DNA from 3 places in the Rossellomorea sp. GAMAL-10_SWC genome. Region 3 is predicted to be linked to each of the others. Evidence: riboswitches for the same ligand, from Rfam matches in the RefSeq annotation. Region 3 holds a riboswitch; each other region holds the start of a gene.
The links. A riboswitch is a leader RNA that binds a small molecule or an ion and turns the genes downstream of it on or off. The one in region 3 is predicted to bind thiamine pyrophosphate.
Positions count from the first base shown of each region.

Region 1: another riboswitch for thiamine pyrophosphate. It lies ahead of V5E38_RS00840 (thiamine phosphate synthase); the one in region 3 lies ahead of thiD (bifunctional hydroxymethylpyrimidine kinase/phosphomethylpyrimidine kinase).
Region 2: another riboswitch for thiamine pyrophosphate. It lies ahead of V5E38_RS15910 (ABC transporter substrate-binding protein); the one in region 3 lies ahead of thiD (bifunctional hydroxymethylpyrimidine kinase/phosphomethylpyrimidine kinase).

Region 1 is NZ_CP144911.1:166,324-176,588, forward strand. Features, by position in the region: gene V5E38_RS00825 (thiazole synthase) at 1-513, opposite strand, end outside; gene thiS (sulfur carrier protein ThiS) at 516-719, opposite strand; gene thiO (glycine oxidase ThiO) at 746-1,837, opposite strand; gene V5E38_RS00840 (thiamine phosphate synthase) at 1,821-2,435, opposite strand; TPP riboswitch at 2,524-2,633, opposite strand; TPP riboswitch at 2,871-2,985, shown strand; gene thiC (phosphomethylpyrimidine synthase ThiC) at 3,122-4,900, shown strand; gene V5E38_RS00850 (small acid-soluble spore protein H) at 5,146-5,325, opposite strand; gene V5E38_RS00855 (hypothetical protein) at 5,756-6,289, shown strand; gene V5E38_RS00860 (YjcZ family sporulation protein) at 6,347-6,478, opposite strand; gene V5E38_RS00865 (hypothetical protein) at 6,651-6,911, opposite strand; gene bcaP (amino acid permease) at 7,088-8,494, opposite strand; gene V5E38_RS00875 (H-type small acid-soluble spore protein) at 8,917-9,096, opposite strand; gene V5E38_RS00880 (LacI family DNA-binding transcriptional regulator) at 9,435-10,265, shown strand, end outside.
Region 2 is NZ_CP144911.1:3,200,220-3,210,484, reverse strand. Features, by position in the region: gene thrS (threonine--tRNA ligase) at 1-396, shown strand, start outside; gene V5E38_RS15935 (DUF2339 domain-containing protein) at 641-2,311, shown strand; gene V5E38_RS15930 (GNAT family N-acetyltransferase) at 2,338-2,844, shown strand; gene hmpA (NO-inducible flavohemoprotein) at 3,659-4,903, opposite strand; gene V5E38_RS15920 (RrF2 family transcriptional regulator) at 5,090-5,533, shown strand; gene racE (glutamate racemase) at 5,625-6,416, opposite strand; TPP riboswitch at 6,649-6,758, shown strand; gene V5E38_RS15910 (ABC transporter substrate-binding protein) at 6,847-7,839, shown strand; gene V5E38_RS15905 (thiamine-binding protein) at 7,852-8,142, shown strand; gene V5E38_RS15900 (ABC transporter permease) at 8,142-8,909, shown strand; gene V5E38_RS15895 (ABC transporter ATP-binding protein) at 8,906-9,637, shown strand; gene V5E38_RS15890 (TatD family hydrolase) at 9,642-10,265, shown strand, end outside.
Region 3 is NZ_CP144911.1:4,731,937-4,742,201, forward strand. Features, by position in the region: gene V5E38_RS22820 (type III PLP-dependent enzyme) at 1-1,001, shown strand, start outside; gene V5E38_RS22825 (FTR1 family iron permease) at 1,172-2,668, shown strand; gene V5E38_RS22830 (hypothetical protein) at 2,658-3,032, shown strand; gene V5E38_RS22835 (FeoA family protein) at 3,251-3,481, shown strand; gene feoB (ferrous iron transporter B) at 3,475-5,475, shown strand; gene V5E38_RS22845 (FeoB-associated Cys-rich membrane protein) at 5,494-5,646, shown strand; TPP riboswitch at 5,752-5,862, shown strand; gene thiD (bifunctional hydroxymethylpyrimidine kinase/phosphomethylpyrimidine kinase) at 5,999-6,805, shown strand; gene cytX (SLC5/6 family protein) at 6,798-8,036, shown strand; gene thiM (hydroxyethylthiazole kinase) at 8,020-8,847, shown strand; gene thiE (thiamine phosphate synthase) at 8,823-9,458, shown strand; gene V5E38_RS22870 (acyl-CoA dehydrogenase family protein) at 10,115-10,265, shown strand, end outside.

The DNA.
Region 1 (10,265 bases), 430 kb from region 3:
GATGAATTTAAGATTTAATGGATTAATAATTCCTTTTCCGGAACCGATTGGAGATGCACCTGGCATAATCGCATGTACACCAAGTTCTTCTAGTCTTCTTGCTAGCACAACATCATCGGAAGTATAAGGTAATACAATAAAGCCTTCGTTTAATAACATTTCTGATGCCTTCAATGTTTCGATTGGATCAGGTAATAATGATTTATCACACCCAATTACTTCTACCTTGATCATATCGCACAAGCCTGACGCTTTTGCCAATCGTGCAATTCTAACTGCCTCTTCAGCAGTTTTTGCACCAGCTGTATTTGGCAATAATTTATATTTCGTTAGATCTAATTGTTCAAGAAAATTTGGTTGAGATTCCTCAAAAATATTCATTCTTCTAACAGCAAAAGTTAGGATCTCGGCTTCCGATACTTCAACAGCTTCTTTCTGGACTTCAAATGAAGGGTATTTTCCTGTTCCTAATAATAATCTTGAATGAAACGTATGATTTCCTACTTTTAACATAATTAGCCACCACCTACAAAATGTATTAATTCTACAGAATCTCCGTTAGAGAGATGAGTTAACGAATACTGTTCCTTATAAATAATTTCTTTATTTACCTCGACAATAACAATTCGGTTTTCTAATTGATATTCATTCAGCAGATCCTGAATTGTACAGGTTATGCTCGAAATATCAATATTCTTTCCGTTTAACCTTATTTCCAAAAGATTACACCCCCAAAGAGTTAAAATTAACGATTGATTTTAAATGCTTCGATCCAGTTACGATTGACTTTCCGCTTAAGGATCAAATCTCGAATTAATTTTCCAGTTGCTGGTGCAAGCAATATTCCATTTCGAAAATGGCCGGTCGCAAATAAGATTTGATCCTCATCTGGATGAGTTCCAATAAAGGGATTATAGTCGAGAGTTCGCGGTCGTAATCCTGCCCAAAATGAATCAATTTTCATGTCATCAATTTCGGGAAGCATTTTTTTAGCGCTTTGTATTAATGACTCAATCCCCCTTAAGCTAGGGTTCTCATTCCATTCGTTATCAAACATGGTAGCTCCGATGACAAGGCGGCCGTCATTCCTTGGAACAATATAATTTTGTTCATGGAAGAGAGTATGCTTTAATGCAACCTTTTCACTTTTGACAGAGATGCATTCACCTTTAACGGGAATAATTTCGTGTTGTAATCCAAGCTGTCCAAACAATGAATTACTCCAAACGCCACTTGCAACCACTATAGTTTTTGCTTCAAAATCGCCATTTGTTGTTTTAATTAAATAATGTGAATCATTTTTTTGAATCTGAAATACATGTGTATATTCAAAAATAGATGCACCTAAAATTTGAGCACTTTTGCAAAACGCATTACAGACAGAAACAGGTAATACATTCACATCGTCTTCAATATAAGCTGCTCCAATGATGTTTGGATGAATGCCAGGTATCTGTTTTTTTAACTCCTCCTGGTTATACCAAAGTGCCGAAGTTTGAGTGAGTAGCGGAGTTAATTGTTTTTTTTCTAAATCTGTATAAGCTAGTTTGAAAATGCCACCTTTTTTAAGTTCAATATCAATTCCACATAATTCTTTTAATTCTTCTTGAAGGTGAAAATAAGTTAATTGACTATTTCTAGCAAAAGTAAAAAACGACTCGGAGTGATCCCACTCGGAATGGGCACCAAGCATTCCAGCAGCTGCCTTAGTTGTTTTCTGTCCAACTTGTTGTCCTTCAAGAACTGCGACATGAATATTTTCTTTCGCTAGATAATAAGCAATGGAACAACCTATTATTCCACCACCAATTAATACAACATCAAATTTCTTGTTCATAAGCGAATTTGCACCTTTCAAAATATTGCAGCGCAGCTTCTAGAGGATTTCGGGCAGAAAATATGCCAGACATGACAGCTATACCATCAATTTCGTTCTCTTTTAGAACTTGGATATGTTCAGGTAATATTCCGCCGACTGCATAGATTGGTATAGTTAACGTTTTTTTCATTTCTGGAATTAGTTCAATCCCATTAGGTGTTAATCCATTTTTACACTCTGTTTCAAAACAATGACCGTACAGAATATAGTCAGCTTTATCATTTTCTGCCTGTATTGCTTCAGTAAGTGTGTGAACTGATTTTCCTACTCGTAAATTAGGAAAATATTCTTTTACATCAACAAGGGGAAGACCATGTCCCGGTAAGTGAATATTTGATAGGTTAGAGAAAATAGCTATATCTAAACGATCATTTAAAACAATTTTTTTCATATCTACCTTGTTTATTTTTAGTAGATTTAAGAGTGATAGTAGCTCAATTGCCGTTTTCGACTTTTCGCGAATATGTACATAGTCGACTGCATCGATTATTTGAATTATTTTTGTAGCAAGTACTTCGACTGAGTGCTGATCATCTGTAATTGCAATAAGTTCCATGGCCCAGCCTCTTTCATTTGCAAAATTTTTTCAAACAAAAAAACCACTTTCCTAAAAAAAGAAAGTGGTTACATTACACGCGAAAAAAGTATAAAATGCGCCACTTTCCTACGCAGGTACTAGCCTGTTCAGGTTTTGAGGGTTTAAAAGTAACTACCTTATTCTCAGCCCTTATCAAGGGATCCCCTAGTGATGAATATGTATGAAAATTAATCTTAGCATAGCATATAAAAAATAATATTCAATACTAAATTTATTTTTACTAGTCCAATTTTAGTACCAGAAATTGGGCTTGAAGTATAGTGAAATCAAGTGTTTTTAGGAATAAAAAAAAACCAAAATCTTTTTTTTGTTTGGAGTTTCTGTAAAAATTTAGGGAAATAAAAACATTTACATTTTAAATTTATGGGTTTATATTTAGTTTGAACAATTTAATAGATTGACTAGGGGTGTCCAATTAATTGGGCTGAGAGAGAAACGTGATTAAGTTTCTTAACCCTCAGGACCTGATCTGGTTCATACCAGCGTGGGGAAGTTAGAAATTTTCATTAATGATTACATAATTATTAATGTAGTTTTGCTAACACTTAGCCGGGTCTTAAACATAAGATTCCGGCTTTTTTTCATGCTTTAAATGGATTGGATTTCGTCCTTTTTAAACTAATTAAAAAGGGGAATGAAATCAAATGAACAATTCTGTAAATGAAATGAATTTTTCCATCATGTCTAGTTTTTCAGGAAGTAAGAAGGTATATGTTGAAGGATCTAGACCTGACATTAAGGTGCCAATGCGTGAGATTCAATTAAGTCCAACAACTGGCACTTTTGGCGAAGAAGAAAATGCTCCAGTTAGAGTATACGACACTAGTGGACCTTACACAGACTCAGCTAGCTCAGTTGATATTCGAATGGGACTTAAGGCGATTAGACATAACTGGGTAATCGAAAGAAATGATGTTGAAGAGTATGAAGGGCGTGAAATAAAGCCTGAAGATAATGGATATAGAAAAGAGTCAGATCAACATAATGTTGAAGTATTTAAAGGGTTAAAAAGAAAACCATTACGTGCAAAAGATAATGGAAATATTACTCAAATGCATTATGCTCGTAAAGGAATTATTACACCTGAAATGGAATTTATTGCGATTCGAGAGAATGTTTCAGCCGAATTTGTTCGTGATGAGGTTGCAAAAGGAAGGGCTGTCATTCCATCGAATATTAATCACCCTGAAAGTGAGCCAATGATTATCGGTCGTAATTTTCATGTGAAAATTAATGCCAATATAGGTAATTCAGCGGTTACGTCTTCAATCGAGGAAGAAGTAGAAAAAATGACATGGGCTACTCGTTGGGGAGCGGATACGATGATGGACCTTTCTACTGGGAAGAATATTCATACAACACGTGAATGGATTGTCCGAAACTCGCCGGTACCAGTAGGGACAGTTCCGATTTATCAGGCGCTTGAAAAGGTTAATGGAATCGCTGAAGATTTAACCTGGGAAGTGTTTAGAGATACTCTAATCGAACAAGCGGAACAAGGGGTAGACTATTTTACGATTCATGCGGGAGTATTATTACGCTATATCCCATTAACTGCAAAACGAGTGACAGGAATTGTATCTCGTGGCGGGTCTATTTTGGCTCAATGGTGTTTAGCTCACCATAAAGAGAATTTTTTATATACTCATTTTGAAGAAATTTGTGAAATTATGAAGCGTTATGACGTAACCTTCTCTTTAGGAGATGGACTGAGACCAGGCTCAATTGCCGATGCAAATGATGAAGCACAATTCGCTGAGTTAGAAACACTAGGTGAGTTAACGAAAATTGCTTGGAAACACGATGTTCAAGTTATGATTGAAGGACCAGGACATGTACCAATGCACTTAATTAAAGAGAATATGGATAAACAATTAGAAATTTGTCAAGAAGCGCCATTTTATACATTAGGACCGTTAACGACTGATATTGCGCCTGGCTACGATCATATTACATCAGCAATCGGTGCAGCAATGATTGGTTGGTTTGGTACTGCAATGCTTTGTTATGTAACTCCGAAAGAGCATTTAGGTCTTCCAAATAAAGAAGATGTAAGAGTAGGTGTTATTACATACAAAATAGCGGCACATGCAGCTGACTTAGCAAAAGGGCACCCTGGTGCACAAAAAAGAGATGATGCACTTTCAAAAGCAAGATTTGAATTTAGATGGCGTGATCAGTTTAATCTTTCCCTTGATCCTGAAAGAGCAATTGAATATCACGATGAAACATTACCTGCTGAAGGAGCTAAAACAGCGCATTTTTGTTCAATGTGTGGTCCAAAATTCTGTAGTATGAGAATCTCACAAGATATTCGAGATAAAGTAAAACAAGAAGAACTTCAGAATGATTCAATGATCGAAGAAGGAATGAAAGAAAAAGCGCTCGAATTTAGAAAACAGGGCGGAGAAATCTATCAATAAGGGTGTGAGCCTTATATGAATAGGGTAGAAGAAATCATAAAAGAAATAAAGAATTTGGAAAGAAATATGAGTCAGTTAAAAATCGAATTGAGCACAATTCAAAAAAATTGTGTACACGATTTCCAGAAGAAAGATACGATACAAGAATGCCTTAAATGCAGTTTAATTGAAAGCTTGTCTTGGTAAAATGAGAAACAATAAAAAACAAACCTCACAACAAAGAGGTTTGTTTTTTTACTTAAGAATTAATGTTCTGACAAACTATTGATTGAAACTTCTTCCTCTCGATCTGGTTGACCTAGCGGATAGATTCTAGCAGTTTCATTTGTTTCATCAACATGTTGAATGTAAATTGGTACTCCATTATATGTCACATTAGCCATTTCAGGTGAAGAAGCAATTTCTTGAGCTCGTTGTTTATTCATAAGGAACCTCCTCTTAATTAAAAATAGAAACCTAACATAGTATTAACCGTGATGAGATTGAGTATTCATATAAAATTCATCTTCAAAAGCACCACATTTTAAAGACTGGAGCTCTAAAAATTGAGAGAAGGTCTTTTTTTTATTGTTTTTTAAGAGAACATGCTGAAGGTAAACAAGTGAAGTAAAAGTGATAAAAAGAGTTAAGTAAAGAAGGATTATATACAAATATTACCATTGAAAATGATTATCACTGATGATAGGATTATAAACGTAAATGATAATGATAACTATTTTCATTTAACTGTAAAGGAGGGGGAATTTATAGAGGATCATCAACTTTGAGAATTAAATATCAATTTTAAAAAAACAACACATGATATTAGTAAGAATTTAAACTTTCTTACTATAAAGAATTGGAGAAAGTATTTAGATGGAATTATTCATTCAGCAATTTAAAAATAATGCTTTTCAATGTTTATTTACTTTAATGCGTATTCTATTTGGAATTGGTTGGTTATTTGCTGGGGTTACGAAAATTACTGAGAAGCGTTGGTATAGTGAACCTGGGGTTTTTATTAAAAACTATTTTATTTTGGCCATTGAAAAGCCAAATGTTCCTGAGTTTTATAAATATTTCATTCAACATTTTGCAATGAAGCATTACTTATTTTTTAATTACACGATTCCTGTAGTTCAAATTCTAATTGGTATTCTATTAATAATGGGTTTATTTATCCTTCCTTCTGTTTTATTTTGTCTATTTATGCATATTAATTTCATTCTTTCCGGTAATATGAACTTAATAAGTTTAACCTTATATACAAGCGCTTTTGGAATTTTACTTTCTTTAAATCGAGCTTACGTGTTAAGTTTAGATCGTTACCTTGGAATAGAAAAACTGTTCGTCTTAAAAAGTTCAGTACATATCAATACAATTCATTCTAAGCAAGCACAAGCTTCTTAATATATTATAAAAAAAACTCCTGTTAAAATTTAACAGGAGTTTTATAGTTTTTAAAGATTACCAGTGATGTCCATATCCATATCCGTCATATCCAGACCAGCAAGCTGCTCCAACAATGATTAATAAGATAAATAGAACAACGATTAAAGCAAAACCGTTAAGATGGTGTCCGTGATGTCCAGTACTCATACATGTGACCTCCTTCATACGATATTTAAGGGAAAATTCCCTTAGGGTCATGCAGCTAATTGAAAATTACAATTAGGAGAGGTGGATAATGTATCGTATGTTTTTTTGCCAACTATGAAACTAGTCTATATTGTAATTAGGCTTTTACCTAGACGAAGTTTTAATAAATCAATTATTTTTCCTTAGGAAGTGAGATTGCTGTTTCAACTACATAACCATTTTGAAACTTCACTGCAATTGTACCTAAATAAGTATCAGTAGGCTGAAGTGTTTCAGTACAAGTAAAATAACGTATATGTACAACTTCTTTCGTATCTTTACTAATCTTTTGGCAAGCAAGTAAATTACTTAGTCGTTTTAATGCGATCTCTCTTCTCACTCCAATAAGATCTTTTTTAATAAATGATTCATAATAATTTTTTAATGGGAACATTTTTACAGCTCCTGTTCATCCGAAAATAAAATTTCTTAAGAGGTATCATATCATAAAGTAAATCTGTTTTTTAAAGTTTGTTGTTGTGGATATTTATCATTATTCTAGATTTTTGAGGAAAATATGTAACTAATAAAAGAATCCCACTATAGTAACCTATAGTGGGATTTCATTACTTATGCAGTTTGATTTGTATCCTTATCAATCTTATTTTTACCGTTTAGTTTAGAATTTTTATATCCGTATGTGATATAAATTACTAAACCGATTACTAACCAGACTACGAAACCTTTCCAAGTAAATGATGAAAGTTGTAGCATTAAATATACACAGAATACAACAGCTAATACTGGTACTACAGGTACCCAAGGAGTTTTGAATCCACGCTTTAAGTCTGGACGAGTTTTTCTTAATACTAGAACACCAAGAGAAACAGCAGAGAAAGCGAATAAAGTACCGATATTTGTTAATTCAGCTAATTTGTTTAATGGAATTAAGCCAGCGAATAAAGCAACTAGTCCGCCAGTTACCCAAGTGCTTGTTACAGGAACTGAAGTTTTCTTATTAACTTTTGATAATTTACCTGGTAATAAACCGTCTTTACTGATTGCATAGAATAGACGAGTTTGTCCAAACATCATTACGATTAATACAGTTGTAATACCGATGATTGCGCCAAGTGAAATGAAACCAGCTGCCCAATCTTGGTGAATAAATGCTAGTGCAAAAGCAACAGGGTCTTTAACACCTAATTGATCAAACGGAACGATACCAGTAAGAATTAATGAAACGACAATATATAAGATTGTACAAATTGTTAAAGCTGAGATAATACCGATTGGTAAGTTACGTTGAGGGTTTTTAACTTCCTCAGCTGCAGTTGATACTGCATCAAATCCAAAGTAAGCAAATACTACTACTGCAGCACCAGCTGTTACCCCATGGAATCCCATTGGCATAAATGGAGTCCAGTTATGCGGTTGAACGTACCAAACACCAACTACGATAAAAAGTGCTACTACTGCTAATTTTACAATTACCATGATCGTGTTAAGTTTTGCTGATTCTTTAACACCTCTAGTAAGAATGAACGTTACAAGTAAAACAATAATTACTGCGGGTAAATCAATAAAAGTATGTTTAGATGGATCAAATGCACTTGTTAAAGCTGTTGGAAGGTTTACTCCAAAACCATGTAATAAACTTTGGAAATATCCAGACCATCCACTTGCTACTGCTGAAGATGCAAGTCCATACTCTAGTACCATATCCCAACCTAATATCCAAGCAATAACTTCACCAAAAGCAACATAACTATAAGTGTAAGCACTACCAGCCTCTGGAATCATAGAGGCAAATTCAGAGTAACAAAGTGCGGCGAATGTACAAGCTAAACCTGCGATAATAAATGAAAGAACAAGTGCTGGACCTGCATAATCAGCTGCTGCTACACCAGTTAAAACGAATATACCTGTACCGATGATGGCACCGATACCTAACATTGTAAGATCAAACGCCCCTAGAACTTGTTTAAGTGAACTAGGCGAACTGCTTGTAACTGATTTTTTTCGAAATAAATTCATATGAGCCTCCTCTAATCTTTTTTTGTAGTTTTTTAATCTTCTATTAAGAAAGTTTAGTATTTTCTAATTTTACCTTAAAAAATAGAAAATTCTGACAATTAGCTCCGAAGTAATATTACAATTTGTCTCCCTTAAGTGATTTTTATGATAACACACTTATAGAAATATTCAAACAATTTTTCGACTTTTTTTTCAATTTTTTTTAAAGTAAGTAGTAAATTTGACTTATTACCCAATACCTAGTTGTTTGGTAAAAATAAACTAGTTAATAGTTATGCCATAAGTAATACTGCACTCATTAAGCTCTATATTCCTAAAGGTTTCAGTTGAAATTAGACTAAATAGTTATATAATTGGGCTTTTTTCCCAAAAATGAAATAAACCTCTTAAATAGAGGTTTATTTTCGGGACTTTTTTATCATTTAATGTTCTTTTAAGTGACTTAATGATACTTCTTTATCATTTTGTGGTTGATCAAGAGGATAAATTCTTGCTGTACCCTCATTTTTATTAACATGTTGAATATAAACAGGTACTCCATCGCAAGTTACATTAATCATACCAGGTGCAGCTACGATTTCTAAGGCTCTTTCAGTATCCATCATAATACCTCCTTTAATTACTAACCTATTTTATTATTTACATAGTAAAGTTAGAGTATTCATGGAAAATAGGAGCTTTTTTAAAGGATTATGTAATATAGGACAAGGAGGATAATTGTTGCAGCGATTGTTTTAAGTTTTGCCTGCATTTACTTAACTCGTTTCTTTTCTTGTTGTATGATAGCAAAGAAAGCGAAAAATAAAATTGTACTACACATAAATAGTAAACAAAGTAAACCAAAAAGTATTTGCATATTCGTACCTCCTTTTTATGATGACAACATCGTAAAGTATGGAACTAGTTTCAGAGCAAGAAAAAGTTTAGAAAAGGTGAGAAAATGTCTAATATTAAAGAAATTGCGAGGATTGCCGGCGTTTCGGTTACAACAGTCTCACGAGTTTTAAATGATGAACCATACGTTAGTGAGGAAAAAAGAAAAGCAGTTTTAAATGCAATTGAGTTAACAAATTATCAAAGAAATCAAAATGCAGTCAATTTAAGCAAAGGAAAAACGAATCTAATTGGAGTAGTTATTCCGTTCTCGCAACATCCGTACTTTGGATTGCTAATTGATGGAATTGCTAACGAAGCGATAAAAAATAATTATAAGTTAGTACTATTTCAATCAAATTATGAGGAGAAGAGAGAAATTGAGGCTTTAAAGATGCTGCAGCATAAACAAATAGATTCGCTCATTATTTGTTCTAGAATTTGTTCGATTGAAATGATCGAGAATTATAAGCAATATGGACAAATAGTATTATTTGAAGATACGAGAAATACGGGGGTTTCCTCAACATTTATTGATCAATACAATTGCTTCATGATTGCATTAGAATATTTATATCAAAAAGGACATCGGAAAATCGGTTATAGTATTGGCCGTAGAACAGGCAAGAATAGTAAACAAAGAGAATCTGCCTATATTGATTTTCATAATAAATATAATGAATCACTAAATAACGATTTCGTATTCGATAATTGTTACTATTTTGAAGATGGTGAAAGAATCGTCCAATCTTTATTAAATTTAAAAGAGAGACCAACAGCTTTGTTAGTAACAAGTGACCAAGTGGCAGCGGGTGTGCAAACTTGCTGTAATGATTGTGGAATAGCTATTCCTCATGATTTAGCGATAATTGGGTTCGATAATCAACCAATTGCAAAA
Region 2 (10,265 bases), 1.5 Mb from region 3:
GTTGTTATCCACCGTGCAATTTATGGTTCAATTGACCGTTTCTTAGGAATCTTAACTGAACATTTTGCTGGAGCATTCCCATTATGGTTAGCACCAGTTCAAGTGGCTGTATTACCAATTTCAAGTGTTCACAATGAATATGCACAAAAACTTGCTGATCAATTAAAAGCTGCAGGAATTCGTGTTGAAGCTGATTTACGTGGCGAAAAAATTGGATATAAAATCCGTGAAGCACAACTTCAAAAATTACCTTTTATGTTAGTAGTTGGTGATCAAGAGGTTGAAAATAATACTGTAGCTATTCGTAAACGTGGCGAAGGTGACATTGGTACTCAACCATTCGAGAGCTTCTTAGAAATGATTAATCAACAAAAATCAGAAAAAGTTCTATTTTAATTTTAAAAATCCTCTATTTTTATAATAGAGGATTTTTATTTGACCGATTTAATTAACGACTTGTTTTTCAGTAGAACTGATTGTCTTTATTTCCTGGGAAATATGACGAAATTTGCAAAAAAACATACTTCATAAATATTTTTTTATATAGGATTAATCCAGGAAGTAGCGAACTTATATGAAGGATGTCTTTTCAGTTATTTAGTCTTAATAAAATACATAGTTATGATAAGAGGTGATGCAGTTGGATAATCAGAATCAAGATCTTAAAAAAAAGGTAGAAAAGCTTGAAGAAGAAGTCAGAGAAATGAAGAAACAAATTGAATTTCTCTTAATCACGAAAGAAACTTCAAACGAGATTAAACAAATAACTCAAACTAAAGTAAATAATCCTAAACCACAAAAAACAGTTAGCAGACAGGTTAAAGTAACAGTTGAAAATGAAAAGGTTGACTATGAAGCACTTATTTTCCAAAAGTGGTTACCTAGATTTTTTATATTTATTTTCATTCTTGGCGTAATGTGGGGATTTAAAGCGGCATCAGATTATGGGGTATTAAATAAGTATGCAAAAGTAGGTATTGGATTTGTTATAGCCATTGCTTTATTCTGGTACGGTAATCGTCAAATGGAAGCTAAACGATCAACACTTGGCCAATCATTAATTGGTGGCGTGTTACCGGTATTATTTTTAACTACGTTTGCTATGCATCATTTATATCACATGGTTGGGTCAACGATTGCATTTACCCTTTTGATTATTTGGGTATGTATTGGTTTTTATTCGATGAATAGATACAAGTCAGAAGTAATTGGATTAATAAGTATAATAGGAGCCGTTTTTGTACCATTCCTAGTTAAAAGTGATTCGCCAAACTATTTATTTTTCTCAATCTATGAAACAGTGATTTATTTATGCTTTATGTTTTATGCAACATTTAAGAAATATAAATTCATCTATCTTTCGTCTGTAATATTATTGCATTTATCTTATTTAATTGTTGCTTTAGTTAATTTTAATACAAATGGAATTGAATATTTCGCACTAAGTATTCTCGTTCAACATATTAGTTTGCTAGCTATATTGATAAAATCTAAGTTTGCTATTAAAAAGCAAGTAATAATTCTTCACACCAGTTTTATTTTAACAATCGGTTGGATCTTTAGTGCATTTGAAGATCTGAATAGAACAATGATTTTAATTTTTTTATGTGTAGGATATTTATTCCTGACTTTTTATTATAAAAAGAAAGCGGATTTTTTCTTTGGATTTTCGACTAATTTTATATTAGCCATTTCATTCCTTTGTTTGGATAGTGTTTCAGAAAACTTACTATGTACAGTATTAATAATTCAAGCAGTATCAACTTATTTATTTTATTTAAGATATCGAGATCTACTAAAATTAATTATAGCTACTCTTACATTTATTCCGGTGGGGATATCCATTTTATCAGTTGGAATAGATTCTTTATGGTCTTTTGAAACAATGAATTGGTTTATGTTAATTCTAGCTCTAATTACGATTGCAATTTTGGCTTATAAAAATGAAGATGAAAAGCAATTTATCTTATTAAGTAGTTCCTTATTAATTACGGTTATATTAATTGCTTTTATAACACAAATTGTTCAAATACTCGCAGTAGATCAATCCGACAATATAATTCGATTATTAATTAATATAAGTTGGATCTTGCTTTCAATATTAGCCATGATACTTGGTAACATTAAGAAGTTCAAAGTTTGGACATATACTGGGATAGGTTTATTATTATTGACGCTAGGAAAACTTGTATTAATAGATTTACCAAATATTACATTGATGGTTAGAGCCGGTTTATTTATACTGCTTGGACTGATTGGATTAGTCATTTCTAGAATATTTTTTAAGGGAAGCAGTAGTCAAAAAAACTAATAAATTTAGTATACAGGAGTCAGGTAATGATAATCACTGAAACTAAAAATTTACTATTAATGACTTTTACAGCAGAAGCGATGCTTTCTGTTTTAAGTGGAAATAAAGAGTTAGAATTTGAAAATCAATTTTATAGTTTCGCTCAAGGGTGGCCAATTCTCGTATATAAAAATCTTTTCCCTTATAAAATTTCTCGTTTTCAAACACATCCTACTGAAGAAAAATATGAAGGAATTATTATTCATAAAAAAGATCGAGTAATTATTGGGGACATGGGATTTAAAGGTGGTCCTGATGAAACTGGGATTATGGAGATAGGTTATAGTATTGCACCAAGTTATCAAGGTAAAGGGTATGCAACTGAAATGGCTAGGGCTATTTGTGAGTGGGGATTAAAGCAAAATCATGTTATAAGAATATCTGCTATTTGTTCCATTTATAATCATGCCTCTATTAGAGTTTTAGAGAAAATTGGCATGATAAAAGTAAAAGAAGAAATTGAAAAGTATTATTGGATGTTAGATAAAAAATAAATTTGTGATTTGTATTGATTAGAATGACTAATTTTTCTAGAAGAAGGTGGGCTTATTCTTACAACAAGAAATGCATCTATCATCTTTATGGTCATAACTAAACGTGATTTTGGTCGATTCTTTTTGTACGATCTAATGATAAGTGGCTTAGTATATGGCACTCTAAAAAAATACTACTCAAGTGACCTAATCGCAATTTTTGGTAGCTTTACTATACCGACAGTTTTAAAAAGAGTGGCTGTATTATTAGAGCGGAAATAAAAAAGGATGTGCTCTTAATAGAAAGTCTATAGGGAATACAATATTAAGTGGGAAATTATTGATGTTAAAATTCATTTTTTAATTTAATAACGATTAACGATTTTAAATGTTAAAGTGTTTCAACAATCTTGATATACCGATAATCTATAGTAAACTTTTTCGAAATTAAAAAATATTAAGAGCGAATTTAGAAATATAGTTTTAAATGTTTAGTTTATAAGTTGTTGTTCAATCTCAATTGACTTACAAACTGATTAAAATTCTGTTATGTTACGCTAAGTAAAGGATATTACATTAGATTTTAACGTTAAACTTTTTTAAATAATAAGTTGATTGGAATGGAGGGCTGCTCGACTCCTATGGGATAAGCGGGAAGGCTGAGACCCCGCAGGCTTGCCGAGGAGGCTCAGGTCTCGCCCCATGGAAAGCGAGCATCCTGTAATGGAAATCAACATCACTCTACTCCTTTTACGAAAATATGATAATTAATTGAGAAGATTGTCTTGCAACAGCGTAAAAAAGGATGCTCTTAATTGAGCATCCTTTCTAAATATTAACCTTGTTGAACAGGGCTTTTAGGCTCAGTGTCTAAATTCATTGCTGGTCCGAAGAATTCATAATGAATTTGTGCATCTTTAATTCCTAATTCTTTTAAGCTTGTTATAATCGCTTTTAAAAATGGTACTGGACCACATACGTAATAATCTGCATTGTCTGATTTAACATTGTTATTTAACCATTCTGCATCAATATAACCTTGCTTTTTAAAGTTATTATTTTGAAGATCTTCCTCAGATGGATTTTCATAAACAAATGATAAATTGTAATTTGTTAATTGCTCTTTTAATTGGTTTAGTTCATTTTCAAATGCTTGTAATTTACCGTTTCTTGAAGCGCTTATAAAGCTGACTTGACGATTTGGTTGATTGCTTGTAATTGACTTAGCCATACTGATTAATGGTGTAATTCCAACACCACCGCTTAAGAAAACAACATCTGAATCAGTTTCAGTATTTAAAGTAAATTCACCTGCTGGAGCAGTAATATCCAAAGTATCACCAACATTTACTTGATTGTGTAGGTAGTTTGAGAATTTACCAAGTGGTTGGTTTTCTTCAGCTTCTCTTTTTACTGAAATTCTAAAGTGATTTTTACCTGGTGCATCAGATAAGCTATATTGTCTGTTTGATAAATATTCTTCACCAGGAATTTGTGAGCGAACAGTAATATATTGACCAGGTAAGAAAGAAGGAACTGAAGAACCATCTTTAGGAACTAAGTAGAATGAAGTAATTACATCGCTTTCTTCAACTTTTTCGATGACTTTAAACTCTTTAAATTCAGACCAACCGCCTTCTTGGGAAGATGCTTCCTCATACATTTCTTTTTCGATATCGATAAATACTTGTGCAATAACTCCATATGCTTCCGCCCAAGCACCTAGTATTTCATCAGTTGCAGCATCACCAAGTACTTCTTTAATTGCCCCTAGTAAATGTTGCCCTACGATTGGATAGTGCTCTGCTTTAACTTGAAGACTGCGGTGTTTTTGCGCAATTTGTTTTACAACAGGAATAATTGTTGCTAGTTTATCAATGTTTTGTGCAGCAGCTAAAACAGTATTTGCAAGAGCAGTTTGTTGTCTACCTTGTTGTTGATTTGTATGATTAAATACATTTAATAGTTCAGGATGATTAGTAAATAAATTTTTATAGAATACTTTAGTGATTTCTGTACCCTTTACTTCTAAGACTGGAACTGTTGACTTAATAATATCAATTGTTTTTTGAGATAGCATGAAAAATCCCCCTAATCACGTTTTAAAGTAGTATTATAAATACATCTTTATCTTAGACCTAGAATTTATTTAAAGCAATATGTAAAATACATCTTTTTTGTATTTTTTCGCAAAAATGCATAAAAGTTTAAAAAAAGTTCACAATTATGCTATGATTAATCTTAAATAAAACAGTGAGGACAAGTTATGCGTTTAACAACTTATTCGGATTACTCTCTTCGTGTACTAATATTTCTAAGCTCTGAGCCACGTGAAAAATTAGTTAATATTAAGGACATTGCTGAAGCTTATGATATTTCTAAAAATCATTTAATGAAAATAATTTATAATTTAGGTAAGATGGGTTACATCGAAACAATTCGTGGCAGAAACGGTGGAATCCGTTTAGCTAAATTACCATCAGAAATAAATATCGGTGAAATAATTCGTAAAACTGAAGAAGACTTTAATATTGTAGAATGTTTTGAACACGGTAATACTTGTGTTATTACACCTGTTTGTTCTTTAAAACATATATTTAATAATGCATTAGAACAATTTTTACACGTTTTAGATCAATATACATTAGATGATATTGTAAAGAACAATGCGATGCTAAAAGATTATTTTTCAAGTAACACAAAAGAATAAATTTTTAGAAGAGCGTTCGTAATTTAAAAACACAAAAACCAACAAAGGCTTACTTTGTTGGTTTTTTTCATTTAAAGTGCTCTATTGACCTTTATAGTTTAATATACTTTACGTTTTCCATCGGTTCTTGGAATAAGGATGAAGCTATTTTACTAAAAATGGTTGGATCCCCAGTTGTAAAAAATTCATGTGAAGTGATTTCGTAGTTAGATAATATATTTTGTTGATCCAGAATTGCACTTACTTCTAGAGCTGTTTCATCACCAGAGCTGATAAGTTGGATTGATGGTCCCATCACTTTTTGGATGATTGGACCAAGTAATGGGTAATGCGTGCAACCTAGTATTAGGGTATCGATATTTGAATCAATAAGCGGTGCAAGAGTGTGTTTAACAATCTCAAATATTTCAGGTTTATTGTAGTCCCCATTTTCAACAATTCCAGCAAACTCTGGGCATGCCAAGCCTTCAATTATAACTTTGTCATTAATCCGCTTTAGTGCGGAATGATATGCTTTACTATTAATAGTAGCATTCGTTCCAATGACACCGATTTGGTCATTTTGTGTTAATTTTATTGCTGCTCTAGCACCTGGGCGGACAACTCCAATGACTGGAATTTGAAGTTTTTCTCGCATTTCATTTAAGACAACTGAAGTTGCTGTATTACAGGCGATGACTAACATTTTTATATCTTTCTCCAATAGAAAGTTAGTCATTTCCCAAGTGAATTCTCTGATTTCCGTATATGGTCGTGATCCGTATGGACATCTTGCAGTATCGCCTAAGTATAAAATGTCCTCTTTAGGTAATTGTCTAATAATTTGTTTGGCAACTGTTAAGCCCCCAACACCTGAGTCGATGACTCCGATTGGTTTATTCAAAAAATCCCCTCATTTTACTTAATAATTTGTTGATGTAGTATATTCTTTATTCATTTAAGATTTTACTATAAGAAATGATATTTTTGTTTATCATTCTCTTTTTAAAAATGTTAAAATTTCATAGTTTTATTGCTCTTATTAACAGAGTATTAAAACATTTAAACACAAGTTAAAAATAATTCGTAAATTCAATCATTATCTGTTATATTAATGAGGAAAAGTTTATATATGAGAAAAAATGTGGAGGAGCCAGTGTTGCTGGCTGAGATAGCATCCTTAAGATGTTGACTCTTAGAACCTGATCTGGGTGATGCCAGCGTAGGGAACAGTATCTCTTTTTAGATATGTTTTTTACAGCGCATTTACGTCCGGGTTAATATCCGGACGTTTTCTTTTTGTATAAACAAAAAACAAAAAGGAGATATAGATAATGAAAAAACTAGTAGTATTTTTAGTAGCTATTTGTTTAATGTTAACTGGGTGTGGTCAAGACAAAACTGCTACTACTAAAAAGCCAAAGCAATTAAAAAAGGTGACTGTCGTACTAGACTGGACGCCAAATACAAATCATACTGGGCTATTTGTTGCTAAGGAAAAAGGTTATTTTAAGGAACAAGGTCTTGATGTAGATATAATCAGCCCAGGAGAAACAGGTGCAGACCAATTAGTTGCATCTGGTAAAGCAGATTTTGGGGTTTCTTATCAAGAGTCAATTACACAAGCAAGAGTTCAAAATGTACCGATTGTATCTATTGCAGCAATTATTCAACATAATACTTCTGGATTTGCATCACCAGTGAAAAAAGGAATTAAGTCACCAAAAGATTTCGTTGGAAAAACATATGGTGGTTGGGGTTCACCGGTTGAAAAGGCTATTTTAAAATCACTTATGTCAGAAGAAAATGCGAATGTTAATAAGTTAAATATCGTTAATATGGGTGATGCTGATTTCTTTACAGCGGTAAAAAGAGATATCGATTTTGCGTGGATTTATCAAGGATGGACAGGAATTGAAGCAGAGCTACGTGGAGAAAAATTAAACATGATATATTTAACTGATTATAGTAAAAAGCTAGATTACTATACTCCAGTTTTAGCTACGAACGAAAAAATGATTAGTAAAAACCCTAAAATAGTAAAAGCGTTTGTGGCTGCAGCATCAAAAGGATATAATTTTGCGATTGATAACCCAAAAGAAGCTGCATCGATTTTAATAAAAGATAATCCGGACTTAGATAAAAAATTAGTGGAAAAAAGTCAAGAATGGTTAGCATCTAAATATAAAGATGATGCGGACCGTTGGGGTGAGCAAAAGTTATCAGTTTGGAAAAACTATGCTGATTTCTTAGCTGAAAATAAATTATTAGAAGGAAACTTTAAGCCAAAAGAAGCATTTACGAATGATTTCTTACCAGCGAAATAAGGAGGAGCAAAAATGCAAACTACTTTAATGAGTGTCCAAATTATACCGAAAACAAATAATATTGAGGATGTTATTCCAGCAGTTGATGAAGCAATTAAAATTATTGATGAATCAGGTGTAAAATATCAAGTTCAACCATTGGAAACAACTATGGAAGGCGACTTGAATCAATTATTAATGGTTGTTCAAAAAATGAATGAAAGAATGATTGAAATAGGTTGCCACAATGTAATAACTCAAATGAAAATACTTTATCAACCACAAGGTATTACGATGGATGTGTTAACGGAGAAGTACCGTTAATGAAATCTAAAAATATAAAAGGATGGCAACCTATCGTTGTCATCCTGCTTTTTTTAATTTGCTGGCAGCTAAGTATTAAAATTTGGAAAATCGAATCTTGGTTATTACCAGGACCAATCGCAATCTTTAAAGAAGGAATGAAATCAACTAATTCACTACTTCCTCATATTTCTTCTACAATTCAATTAACGATTATTGGTTTGTTAATTGGTAGTTTATTAGGATTTTTAATCGCATTTCTATTGCATTTAATTCCAGGTGTTAGGGAAGCTTTTTACCCATTATTAATTCTTTCGCAAAATGTACCAATTATCGTATTGGCACCGCTTTTAATTATTTGGTTTGGATTTGGTGTATTACCTAAATTAATTATTATTTCTCTTGTTTGTTTTTTCCCTGTTACAGTTTCAGCGTTGGATGGTTTCCGACAAACACCAAGTGAACTAATAAATTATATGAAAATGGCGGGAGCATCCAAATCACAAATTTTTTGGAAAGTTGAATTGCCTTTTTCTCTACCTTCCATTTTTTCTGGCTTAAAGATTTCAGCGACTTATAGTGTTATGGGAGCAGTTATCTCTGAATGGCTAGGAGCGAAATCTGGAATTGGGGTCTATATGACTTTAGCTTCATCTTCATTTAGAACAGATCGAGTATTTGTTTCAATTTTTATCATTATGTTTTTAAGTATGCTTTTCTTCTTCCTAATAGTTGTAATTGAACGTTTTACTGTTAAATGGAAAGTTAAAGGGGAGAAACGGAAATGACACTACAAGTGGAACAATTATCAAAGAGTTATAGCGGTCATCAAGTATTAGAAAATATATCCCTTTATGTAAACGAGGGTGAATTTGTATCGATTCTAGGTCCATCTGGTAGTGGGAAAAGTACGTTGTTCCATCTTATTGGAGGTTTAGTAAAACCAGATTCTGGAGAAGTAAAGTTAAATGGGTCGATAATAAATGGAGAACTTGGTCATGTTAGTTTTATGCCTCAGGATCATTCATTACTACCTTGGAGAACAGTATTAAAAAATATTGTTTTGTCACAAGAATTAAAACATAAGCCTGATGAAAAATTGGCAAGAGACTGGCTTAAAAGAACTGGCTTAGAAAACTATGAGAATGCTTACCCTCATGAATTATCTGGTGGTATGAAACAAAGAGTTTCATTTTTAAGGTCTCTACTAGCACCGCAGTCGTTCATGTGTATGGATGAGCCTTTTTCAGCTTTAGATGAGTTCACTAGACTTGAAATGCAGCAATGGCTTTTATCAATTTGGGAGGAGCAACGACGATCAATTTTATTAGTAACACATAATATTGATGAAGCGTTGTTAATGTCTGATCGAATTTATATATTTTCTGACAAACCTGCCAAAATCAAAGAACAAATCATAGTGCCATTTCCAAGACCACGTAAAAAAGAAATATTATTAAGTGATGAATTTACGGAATATAAAAGAAAAATCTATTTGGCTTTAGAGAAGGAGTAATACGATGAAAATGATAGATGCTCATATTCATTTAGATTCTTATGATACTAGTCAAAGAGAAGAAATATTAACTAATATACAAAGACACGAAATCGAAGCGCTCATTTCGGTATCAATGGATTTAAAATCTAGTAAGAAAAATTTAGAGTTGAAATATCAAAATAATAGTGTATATCCAGCATTCGGATTTCATCCTGAACAACAAATCCCTTCTGATGAAGAGGTTGATAAATTAATTGAATGGATTAAGAACCATCAGGATGAAATGGTCGCAATCGGAGAAGTTGGATTACCATATTATAAGAATTTAGAAGAAGAGATTGATTACGTACCTTATATTATATTACTAGAAAAATTTATCTCGCTTGCAAAAGAGTTAAATAAACCAATCATATTACATGCAGTATATGAGGACGCCGAAACCGTATGTAATCTATTAGAAAAATATTTTATTAAAAAAGCCCATTTTCATTGGTTTAAAGGTGACGAGGTTACAATAAATCGGATGATGAAAAATGAGTATTTTATCTCGATTACACCAGATGTATTATATGAAAATGAGATTCAAGACTTAGTAAAAAAGTATCCTTTAGAATTAATGATGATAGAAACAGATGGTCCTTGGCCA
Region 3 (10,265 bases):
ATTGTAATATACCAATTCTATTCGGTGGCCCTGGAAAAACACGTCATGAAATCGAAATGGCAATAGAGTATGGAGTAACCTTACTTCATGTTGAAAGCTTACATGAAATAAAACTTGTTAATTATATAGCAATGCAAAAACATGTCTCTGTTTCAATATTATTACGAGTTAATTTACGTCATTCTGTACCGTCAGCTAAACTAAAAATGGCTGGAGTGCCAACACAATTTGGTATTGATGAGACAGAAATAGATAAGGCGATTTCCTTAATAGAGGGATTACCAAACTTGAAATTAGAAGGTTTTCATTACCATGCTATGTCGAATAATACGGATTCAAAATCACATGCATCTTTTGTAGATCATTGCTATGGATTAACAAAAGAGTGGAGTAATAAGTGGAACTTAGACATCACATACGTAAATGTCGGTGGGGGAATTGGAATAAATTACTTACAGGTAGATAAGCAATTTGATTGGGAAGATTTTACGGAACAATTGGAAAAAGTACTCGAAAAACATAATGACAAAAGTTGGAATACTTTATTTGAGTGCGGTCGATATCTTACTTCTTCGTGTGGCTATTATGCAGCGGAAGTCCTAGATATTAAACAAAATCACGGTGAGTATTTTTGTATTCTACGAGGTGGAAGTCATCATTTAAGACTTCCTGCAGCTTGGAAGCAAAGCCATCCATTTACTGTCATCCCAGTAGGAAAGTGGCGATATTCTTTTGAAAGACCTGAAGTAATCGATGAAAAGATTACAGTAGCCGGAGAACTTTGTACACCAAATGATGTATTAGCTAGAGAAGTCATCATTTCTAAATTACGGGTAGGCGACATTTTGCTGTTTAGCTATGTGGGAGCGTATGGCTGGGCAATCTCACATCATAATTTTCTAAGTCATCCACATCCTGAACGAATTTATGTAGACCGTGATTCTTTAATTAGACAGTATGATTTTGTAAATGAAGGAATGTCATTTGAAGTACAAAGTTAGGCTAGGTATGATAAAGCTGAGGAACTTCTTCCTCAGTTTTTTTAATTTAGTCGAAAATTGATACAAACATTAAAAATAGTTAATAAAAATATAATTGACTAAAATCTGAAATAGCTTTATTATCAAGAGGTGATAATGATTATCATTTATATTTAAGGGGAAAATCAACGATGAAGCAGGCTCTTATTAAAGTAACTTTAACAGCTTTACTATTTTTAGTTTTACCGTTTAAAACCTTTGCTGCAAGCCCTGAAGAGGATTTAACACATGCAAATTCTTTTGTAGAAAGTGCAATTCAATCTGCTCAAAAAGGAGATTTTAAATCTGCTGAGCAGGAATATAAAAAATTCAACGACGAGTGGCTTGATAAAGAGGATGGAATAAAAAATAAATCGATTGATGCGTATGGCAAAATCGAAGAAGCTATGGGAATGGTTCAGTATAACCTAGCTCAAAAAACAGTGAATCAAAATGCACTTGTTACTGCACTTAAAGAATTAGAAGAGGTAAATGAAAAGTTTATTTCTCATCAGTTCGCTAGTTCAAAATTAGATTCAAAAAGTACAGGTAGTGTAGAAGATTTAATCGAAATATTAAACAAAGCTTTAGCAGATTTAAAAGATAACAATGTATCAGGAGCAACTTCAGAGATTGATCAATTTAGAAAATCTTGGATCAATATTGAAGGTGTTGTATTAACACAATCTCAAACAGTGTACACAGACGCTGAAAGAGATATGGTAACTTCTTATGCAATGCTAACTGCTAAAACGCCTGATGTGAAAGCGGCTACAAAAACAATTACAGATATGCGTGATTATCTATTACCATTAGCGTCTAAAACTAGTTATACAATGATCGATGCTATTACTATCTTACTGAGAGAAGGATTAGAAGCATTACTAGTAGTTGTAGCATTACTAGGTTTTATTAAAAAGTCTGGACAAGAAAAGAAAAGTAAGTGGATCTGGTTTGGTGTTGGCACGGGATTAGCTGTCAGTATCATACTAGGTATCATTGTAAATATCTTATTCTCTGCAGGTGCTTTTGGAAGTAACAACTTCTTAATCGCAGGCTGGACTGGGGTATTTGCGGCTGTCATGCTCTTATATATGAGTTATTGGTTACATAGCAAATCCAATACTAAGCAATGGCAACAGTATATTAAAACTAAGAGTGATAAAGCTTTAAATACTGGTAGTCTATTATCTTTATCAATTCTTGCGTTTTTAGCAGTTTTCCGTGAGGGAACTGAAACGGTATTATTCTTTATTGGAATGGCGTCATCAATAAAACTGTCGTCATTATTAATAGGAATTGGGTTAGGATTTGCAATTTTAGCAATACTAAGCTTCTTAATCTTAAAGGTTGGTCTGAAAATTCCAATGAGACCGTTTTTCCTTATTTCAAGTATATTAATGTTCTATTTATGCTTTAAATTTGCCGGCATGGGAATTCATGGTTTACAACTATCTGGATTACTTCCAGCGACTCAGGCACCTATTCCTACAATTGATTTCTTTGCGATTTATTCAACTTGGGAGAGCTTTGTACCCCAGATGATTTTGTTGCTAATAGCTTGTATTACTGTTATTTATAATAGATTCTCAAATAAAAATAATAATAAAAGTAGTAAAAATTCAGGGGGAACGAAAAATGTTATCTAATAAAAAACTAGTCGCAGCAATGGCTTTAGGACTATCTTTAACTTTATCTGCATGTGGAACGAAAACAGACAATGCAATTAAAACTGGTTCTGATGATATGATCAAAACGATTTCAGAATTAAAAACACAAATTTCAAATAATGATGAAGTAAAGGCAAAAGATAGCGGAGAAGCCCTTGAAAAATCATGGGAAAAATTCGAAGATTCGGTAAAAGGTAAAGACAAAGATCTTTATGAAAAAGTTGAAACGCCACTTCATATTATTGAAGCAGGAGTAAAAGTATCCCCATTGAATGCAGATACACTTAACCAAGCTGGTGACGAATTAGAAAGTGTATTAAAAGAAGTTAAAGATTTAAAATAATAAACAATAATCATCGTTTTCTAAAAAAGCCTACATAGAAATATCTTTGTAGGTTTTTTCTTGATTTTATTCACGCAATTTTGGGGATTTTTTCTTAAGTTAACCTTTTCATAAAAGCAGGTAGACAATTAACTTGTCTTCACTTAAGATAAAGATATTGATAAGGATTATCATTATTAATTGTTTATATAATAAGTTTTGATCCGGGGGAATCACTTATGTTACTTTCAGAATTAAAAATAGGCGAAAAAGCAAAAATAACGGACTTGTCATCACTAGGTGAGGCAGTGAAGAGACGTCTTTTAGATCTAGGGATAAGTGAAGGGGCTATGGTCTGCCTACAATGTACAATGCCGTTCAAAGGGCCTTGTATGATTGAAAATTGCGGACAATCACTTGGCATTCGATTTCATGATGCATCTGGGATAAAGGTAGAAAAAATATGTTAAATATAGCGCTTATTGGAAATCCAAATACAGGAAAAACTTCTCTATTTAATAATTTAACAGGTACATACCAATATGTAGGAAATTGGAGTGGGGTTACCGTTGAAAAAAAGGTAGGGAGTATAAAAAATAAACTTGGAAATCTAATTGATTTACCAGGTATCTATTCTCTAAGCCCTCTTTCAAAAGATGAGGCCGTTGTTTCACATTTTTTTGTAAATGAAACATTTGATGGGATGATTAATATTGTTGACGCTGCTCAATTAGAAAGAAATTTAATGCTCACTCTTCAACTTCTAGAGTTTAATAAATCAATGATTATTGGTCTAAATATGGTTGATGTTGCTAAAAGAAGAGGAATTTCAGTTGATCCTTCTAGTATCTCAAAGATATTACAAGTACCAGTTATTCCAATTGACGCTAGATCGGGTAAGGGAACAAACGAGGTAAACGAATTACTAGAGACAATTCCTCAATCTGAAGTTGAGTTTGAAATTGATTATGGAATAATTATTGAAGACGGTATTAAAAATATTATGACACTATTACCTTCAACTTTATCTATTCCTAAAAGATGGACTGCAATACAAATTTTAGAGGGCAATAAAGAGGTAATTGAATTCATCGCTTCATCCTACGATTTTAGTAAAATTGACCAAGTAATTAAAATAACAGAGGCACAATTACACAGTGAAAAAGGTGTATCACCTTCAAAATGGATTTATTCTATAAGAAAAGAAGTCATTTCAAAATTAATTGGAAGTTCTGTAGAGAAAGAATCTAATGAAGCAGTTACATTAACTGATCGCATTGATCGATTTGTGACACACCCAATTTTGGGTATTCCTATTTTCCTAGTTACAATGTTTTTAATGTTTAAGCTTACTTTTGATTGGTTGGGGTTACCCTTATCTGACGCATTAGATGGGTTTTTATCAGGATCTGTAACGGACTGGCTAACAAATGGCTTAAATGCAATACATGCATCTGATTTTATAAAAGCAGTTGTTCTTGATGGTATTGTTGCCGGTGTTGGTGGAGTTTTAGTCTTTGTTCCACAAATTTTTATTTTGTTTTTACTAATTTCATTCCTTGAAGATTTTGGATATATGTCTCGAGCGGCTTTAGTAATGGATCGTTCGATGGAAATGGTTGGTTTAACTGGTAAGGCATTTATTCCAATGATTATTGGATTTGGTTGTAATGTACCTGGAGTTATGGCTGCAAGAACAATTGAACAGCCTAGAGAGAGATTACTCACCATTTTGTTAACACCATTAATGTCTTGTTCGGCGCGTTTACCAGTATATGCACTTTTCGTTGGAGCGTTTTTTGCAAAAAATCAAGCAATAGTTGTTTTTTCACTCTATATACTCGGAATAGTAGTTGCATTAGTATTAGCTAAGGTTTTTTCATCTACTATATTAAAGGGTGAATTTTCATTATTTGTCGTAGAACTCCCACCGTACCGTATGCCACAAGGTAAAGCTTTATTTAGAAGCACATGGGATAAAGGTAAAGGATTTATTCGAAAAGCAGGTACGTTTATTTTTGGTGGTTCTGTAGTAATATGGTTATTATCTTATATGGGACCAAGTGGTTTAGGTGTTTCGATGGATGATAGCTTTTTAGCAATGATTGGCGGAATACTTACACCAATACTTGCACCTTTAGGTTTCGGGACGTGGCAAGCAGGTGCTTCTTTACTAACAGGATTTTTGGCTAAAGAGGTAGTCGTATCTGCCATGAATATTATCTATCATGTGCCAAATGCACATTCTTTACAAGGAATATTGTCAACACAGTTTTCTGCACTTTCTGCATTTAGCTTTATGGTATTTGTCTTATTGTATGTACCATGTCTTGCAACTGTTGCGACAATTCGTAAAGAGACAGGTTCTGCTAAATGGACGTATTTCTCAGTTGGATATGCACTAGTTATTGCGTATATATTAGCGCTAATTATCTATCAAGTTGGAAGTCTCTTAGGCTACTAAAGAAAGGGGTATCTACTTATGATTGTCAATATTATAATAGGAGCTCTTATTTTTGGATATGCAGGGTGGACACTTTTACGATATATAAAGAAAACGAAAAAAGGTAAATGTGGCTCATGCTCAATCGCAAAGACTTGTAGTTCAAATTGTGATACAAATTATTCAAAATAGAAATATAGCTTTAACTAAAAAGATAAAATTTAAAGTAAACTGTCTAAATACTTGAATAAAGTAGAAGGATTAATTAAGATGATAAAGTAATTAATTTAAATAATTGAATAGTACTAGGGGTGCCGTAAACGTTCGGCTGAGATTAAGACACATAAGTCTTTGACCCTTTAACCTGATCTGGATAATGCCAGCGTAGGAAAGTGAACGGTAGAATACATATTTTGTATTCATAACATTGATTTGTTCGAGCACAAGTCCTTATGGGATTTGTGCTTTTTTTGTATTTAAAATCAAGTTTCATCTTCTATCTGTAAGATCAAAGAGTTCTATTCATGAAATAGGGGGAAGAGAATTGAAGAAAGTATTAACGATAGCAGGCTCTGATTCAAGTGGTGGTGCAGGTATTCAAGCGGATTTAAAGACGTTTTCAGCTCATCGTGTTTTTGGAATGAGTGTAATTACAGCAGTAACTGCTCAAAATACGCAAGGAGTGTTTGCAGTACAAGATATGACACCAGAGATGATTGCTAGTCAGTTAGATGCAATTTTTACTGATATTGAAGTCGATGCTGTAAAAATTGGAATGGTATCTCAAATAAAGACGATTAAAGTCATTGCTGAGAAACTAAAGCAATATAAACCAAAGCAAATCGTAGTTGATCCAGTTATGGTTTCAAAAAGCGGATTTGACTTATTAAGTCCGGATGCAAAGGAAGCTTTAATACAAAAATTGATTCCATTAGCAACTGTTATTACGCCAAATCTTCCTGAAGCAGAAGTCATTACTGGAAGAAAAATTACAACGATTGAAGAGATGAAAGAAGCTGCTATTCAAATTCACTCATTAGGTGCTAAAAACGTCCTTGTAAAAGGTGGTCATCTAGAGGGGGAGGCTACCGATATTTGTTTTAATGGCGAGGAATTTACAAGCTTTAATAGCGTTAGAATTAATACAATTAATACCCACGGTACAGGTTGCACTTTATCTTCAGCCATTACATCTAATTTAGCAAATGAACTTGAATTAAATGAGGCAATTAGAGAGGCGAAAAACTATATAACATTAGCAATCCAACATTCCTTTTCAATCGGAAAAGGGGTAGGTCCTGTACATCATTTTTACTCATTGTATGAAAAGGCAGGAGCTCAATATGTCTAATCAAAATGTAAAAATGACGAAGTGGAACTTTACAACACTTTGGTTTGGTGCGGCAGTTTCTGTAGCAGAAATTATGACTGGTGCCCTAGTAGCACCACTAGGTTTTACGAAAGGCTTGACGGCCATTTTAGTAGGGCATTTACTTGGAACATTATTGCTTATATTAGGTGGAGTCATTGGTTCTCAGCAAAGATTATCAGCAATGGAATCTACAAAAATTTCATTTGGTAGCTATGGTAGCTATTTGTTTTCGCTTTTGAATGTTCTACAGTTACTAGGCTGGACAGCAATTATGATTTTAACAGGTGCTCGCTCAATCAATTTAGTTACAATTAAAGATTATCGGTTTGACCACCTATGGGTTTGGTGTTTAGTAATTGGAGTATTGATCGCAATCTGGTTGTACTTTGGGCAAAATGCTTCAAAAAAACTTAATAGTTTAGCCGTTTGTTTGTTATTTGTCTTAACAATTATGCTCTGTTTTGTCATTTTTAAAAGTGATAAGATCCTAACCCAACCAAGCACTTCAGGATTATCTTTTGGTGCAGCCGTTGAATTATCGGTAATTATGCCATTATCGTGGATTCCATTAATTAGTGATTATACTCGTTTCGCGAAGACAACAAAAGATGGAGCGATTGGTAGTTTTATAGGTTATATGTTTGGTAGCTCTTGGATGTATATTATTGGGCTAGGCGCAGCATTAGCATTTAATCAAGTAGACCCGGTTGCTGTTTTAATGAGTGCAAATCTAGGATTATTTGCAGTTGGTATCGTCGTCTTAGCAACTGTTACAACGACTTTCATGGATGCTTACTCTGCCGGAATATCAGTTACAACCATTTTTCCAAAGCTAAATGGAAAACATATCGCCCTAATCGTTACAGCTCTTGGAACATTATTGGCCGTTATTTTCCCAATAGAGAAGTATGAAGGATTTTTATATACAATTGGTTCTTTTTTTGCACCGTTATATGCAATTTTATTAACGGACTATTTTATTCTAAAAAGAACAAATATAAGTAAATCGTTGAAGATTGATTGGATCGCGTTTATTACATGGATTTTAGGAGTTTTTATTTATCGTAAGTTTGTACAATTAGACTTCTTCCTTGGAGCTACTGTTCCAAGTATGATTTTAATTTGTGTCATTTATATAGTTGTTCAGTTTGTTATTAATAAGCTTGTTCCAAAGCAAATCGGGGGAGAAAAAAATGTTAACTATGAATGAAATGAGTCAAATTCTTGAAAGTGTGAAAGAGAAAAAGCCTTTAGTTCATCACATTACAAATTATGTAACTGTAAATGACTGTGCAAATATGGTGTTAGCCCTAGGTGGATCACCAGTTATGGCAGATGATTTAGCCGAAGTAGAAGAAATGGTATCTTTTGCATCAGCACTTGTTATTAATATTGGAACATTAAATGAAAGAACAATTCAATCAATGATTAAGGCTGGTAAAAAAGCTAATCAATTAGGCGTACCAGTTATATTAGATCCTGTTGGTGTAGGAGCAACTACTTTACGTACAGAAACGACTTCTAAATTATTGAAAGAAGTACGTTTTGCAGTAGTTCGTGGAAATATGTCAGAAATTAAAATGATTGCTGGCTTAAAGGTTCAAATTAAAGGTGTGGATTCTGTAGCTGGTGAAGAAGACGGCGTTGAAATTGCAAAATCTCTATCAGCGAAATTAGGCTCAGTAGTTGCAATTACAGGTGCAGTAGATATTATTGCAGAACAAGACCGAGTATGTACCATTTCAAATGGAGATAAAATGCTAGCTGATGTAACTGGAACTGGATGTATGAGTACATCATTAATTGGAACTTATGCTGGTGCAACGACTGATTATTTCCTTGCAGCTGTTTCCGGTATTACGACAATGGGTCTTTGTGGAGAGCTTGCTAAGGCTCGCCTAACTGAAGGGCAAGGAATCGGTACATTTAAAGTAAACTTATTTGATGAAGCATCTAAAGCTTCTGTTGATACACTTCTAACGGGAGGAAAAATCGAATGGCTACAGCAAAAAGTAAAATAGATTATAAGCTTTATTTAGTAACGGATCGAGATGTATTAGGATCAAGGGATTTAGTTCAATCTGTTGAGGAAGCAATTAAAGGTGGAACAACAATCGTACAAATAAGAGAAAAAAATTGTAGCAGTCTAGATTTTTACAGTATTGCTATGCGAGTAAAAGAAGTCACTTCAAAATATAATGTTCCATTGATTATTAATGACCGTTTAGACATCGCATTGGCGATACAGGCTGATGGCTTGCATATCGGTCAAGAAGATTTACCTTTGACTGTGGCTAGACAGATTGTTGGGGAAGATATGATTATTGGTGTATCTGCATCAACATTAGAAGAAGCAATGATTGCACAGGAACAAGGTGCGGATTATGTTGGTATTGGTTCAGTGTATCCGACGAGTACAAAACTAGATGCAAAATATTTAGCACTAGATGAGTTACGAAGAATACGTGAGGCAGTAAAAATTCCAATCGTAGGCATCGGTGGAATTAATGAAAAAAACGTTGCTGAATTAATGGAAACAAAAATTGACGGTGTTGCAATTGTTTCTGCGATATTAGGGAAAGAAGATATTAAATCGGCTGCTGAATATTTGAGTATGTTGGTTAATAAGTAATAAATTAGTATCTAGGGTATCTATTACATCGTTATTTGATGGATAGGTGCCCTTTTTGTATTTTAAGAGGAAAACTTGATTGTCATGAACTATTTAAAAATCATAGATTCATATCAATTCTTTAATTGATTTAAGAAGAATTAGAACAATTGGCTAGTTTACCGTATGAAAGGATCAACTGTTGTGCGATTTTTAGTGTATAATTCCCCAACTAGTATGGGTAATTTATCATCTAATTGCAGTTTTGAAGTTTTTAATTGCAGATATAGCTATTTTAATTGCAGATTTGCCTTTATATGCAGTACTCCTTTTACTTGCACTGATATCCTGCTTATTTGCAGCTCTCTAGACTTATTTGCACAGTCAGGCTTCTTATTTGCACCCCTCTAAAACGCATTTGCACTCCCCCATCCAACAGTAATTCCGACTACATCCCGACAATCCTCCCACTTTTCCTAACATTTCCTCTCTTGTCTCAATTTGTCGAACATAGATTAAAGGAAAATGGTAGAAAATATCGAATATTATCAATTGTAAGACTAAAATATTTATTTCTTATACACGAAATATGAGACTCCACTGCTTTTTGCTGCAGTTGGAGACATTCTTACGTTTTTTTAAACGTACCTAAATATTAAAAGGAGAGTGACTAACACATGGATTTTTTATTATCTAAAGAACAGCAAATGATTCAAGAAATGGTACGAGATTTCGCGGCAAAGGAAATTGAGCCTTTTGCAGAGGAACTTGATCGTGATAGCAAATTCCCAATTGAAACGTTCAAAAAAATGGGTGAATTAGGTTTAT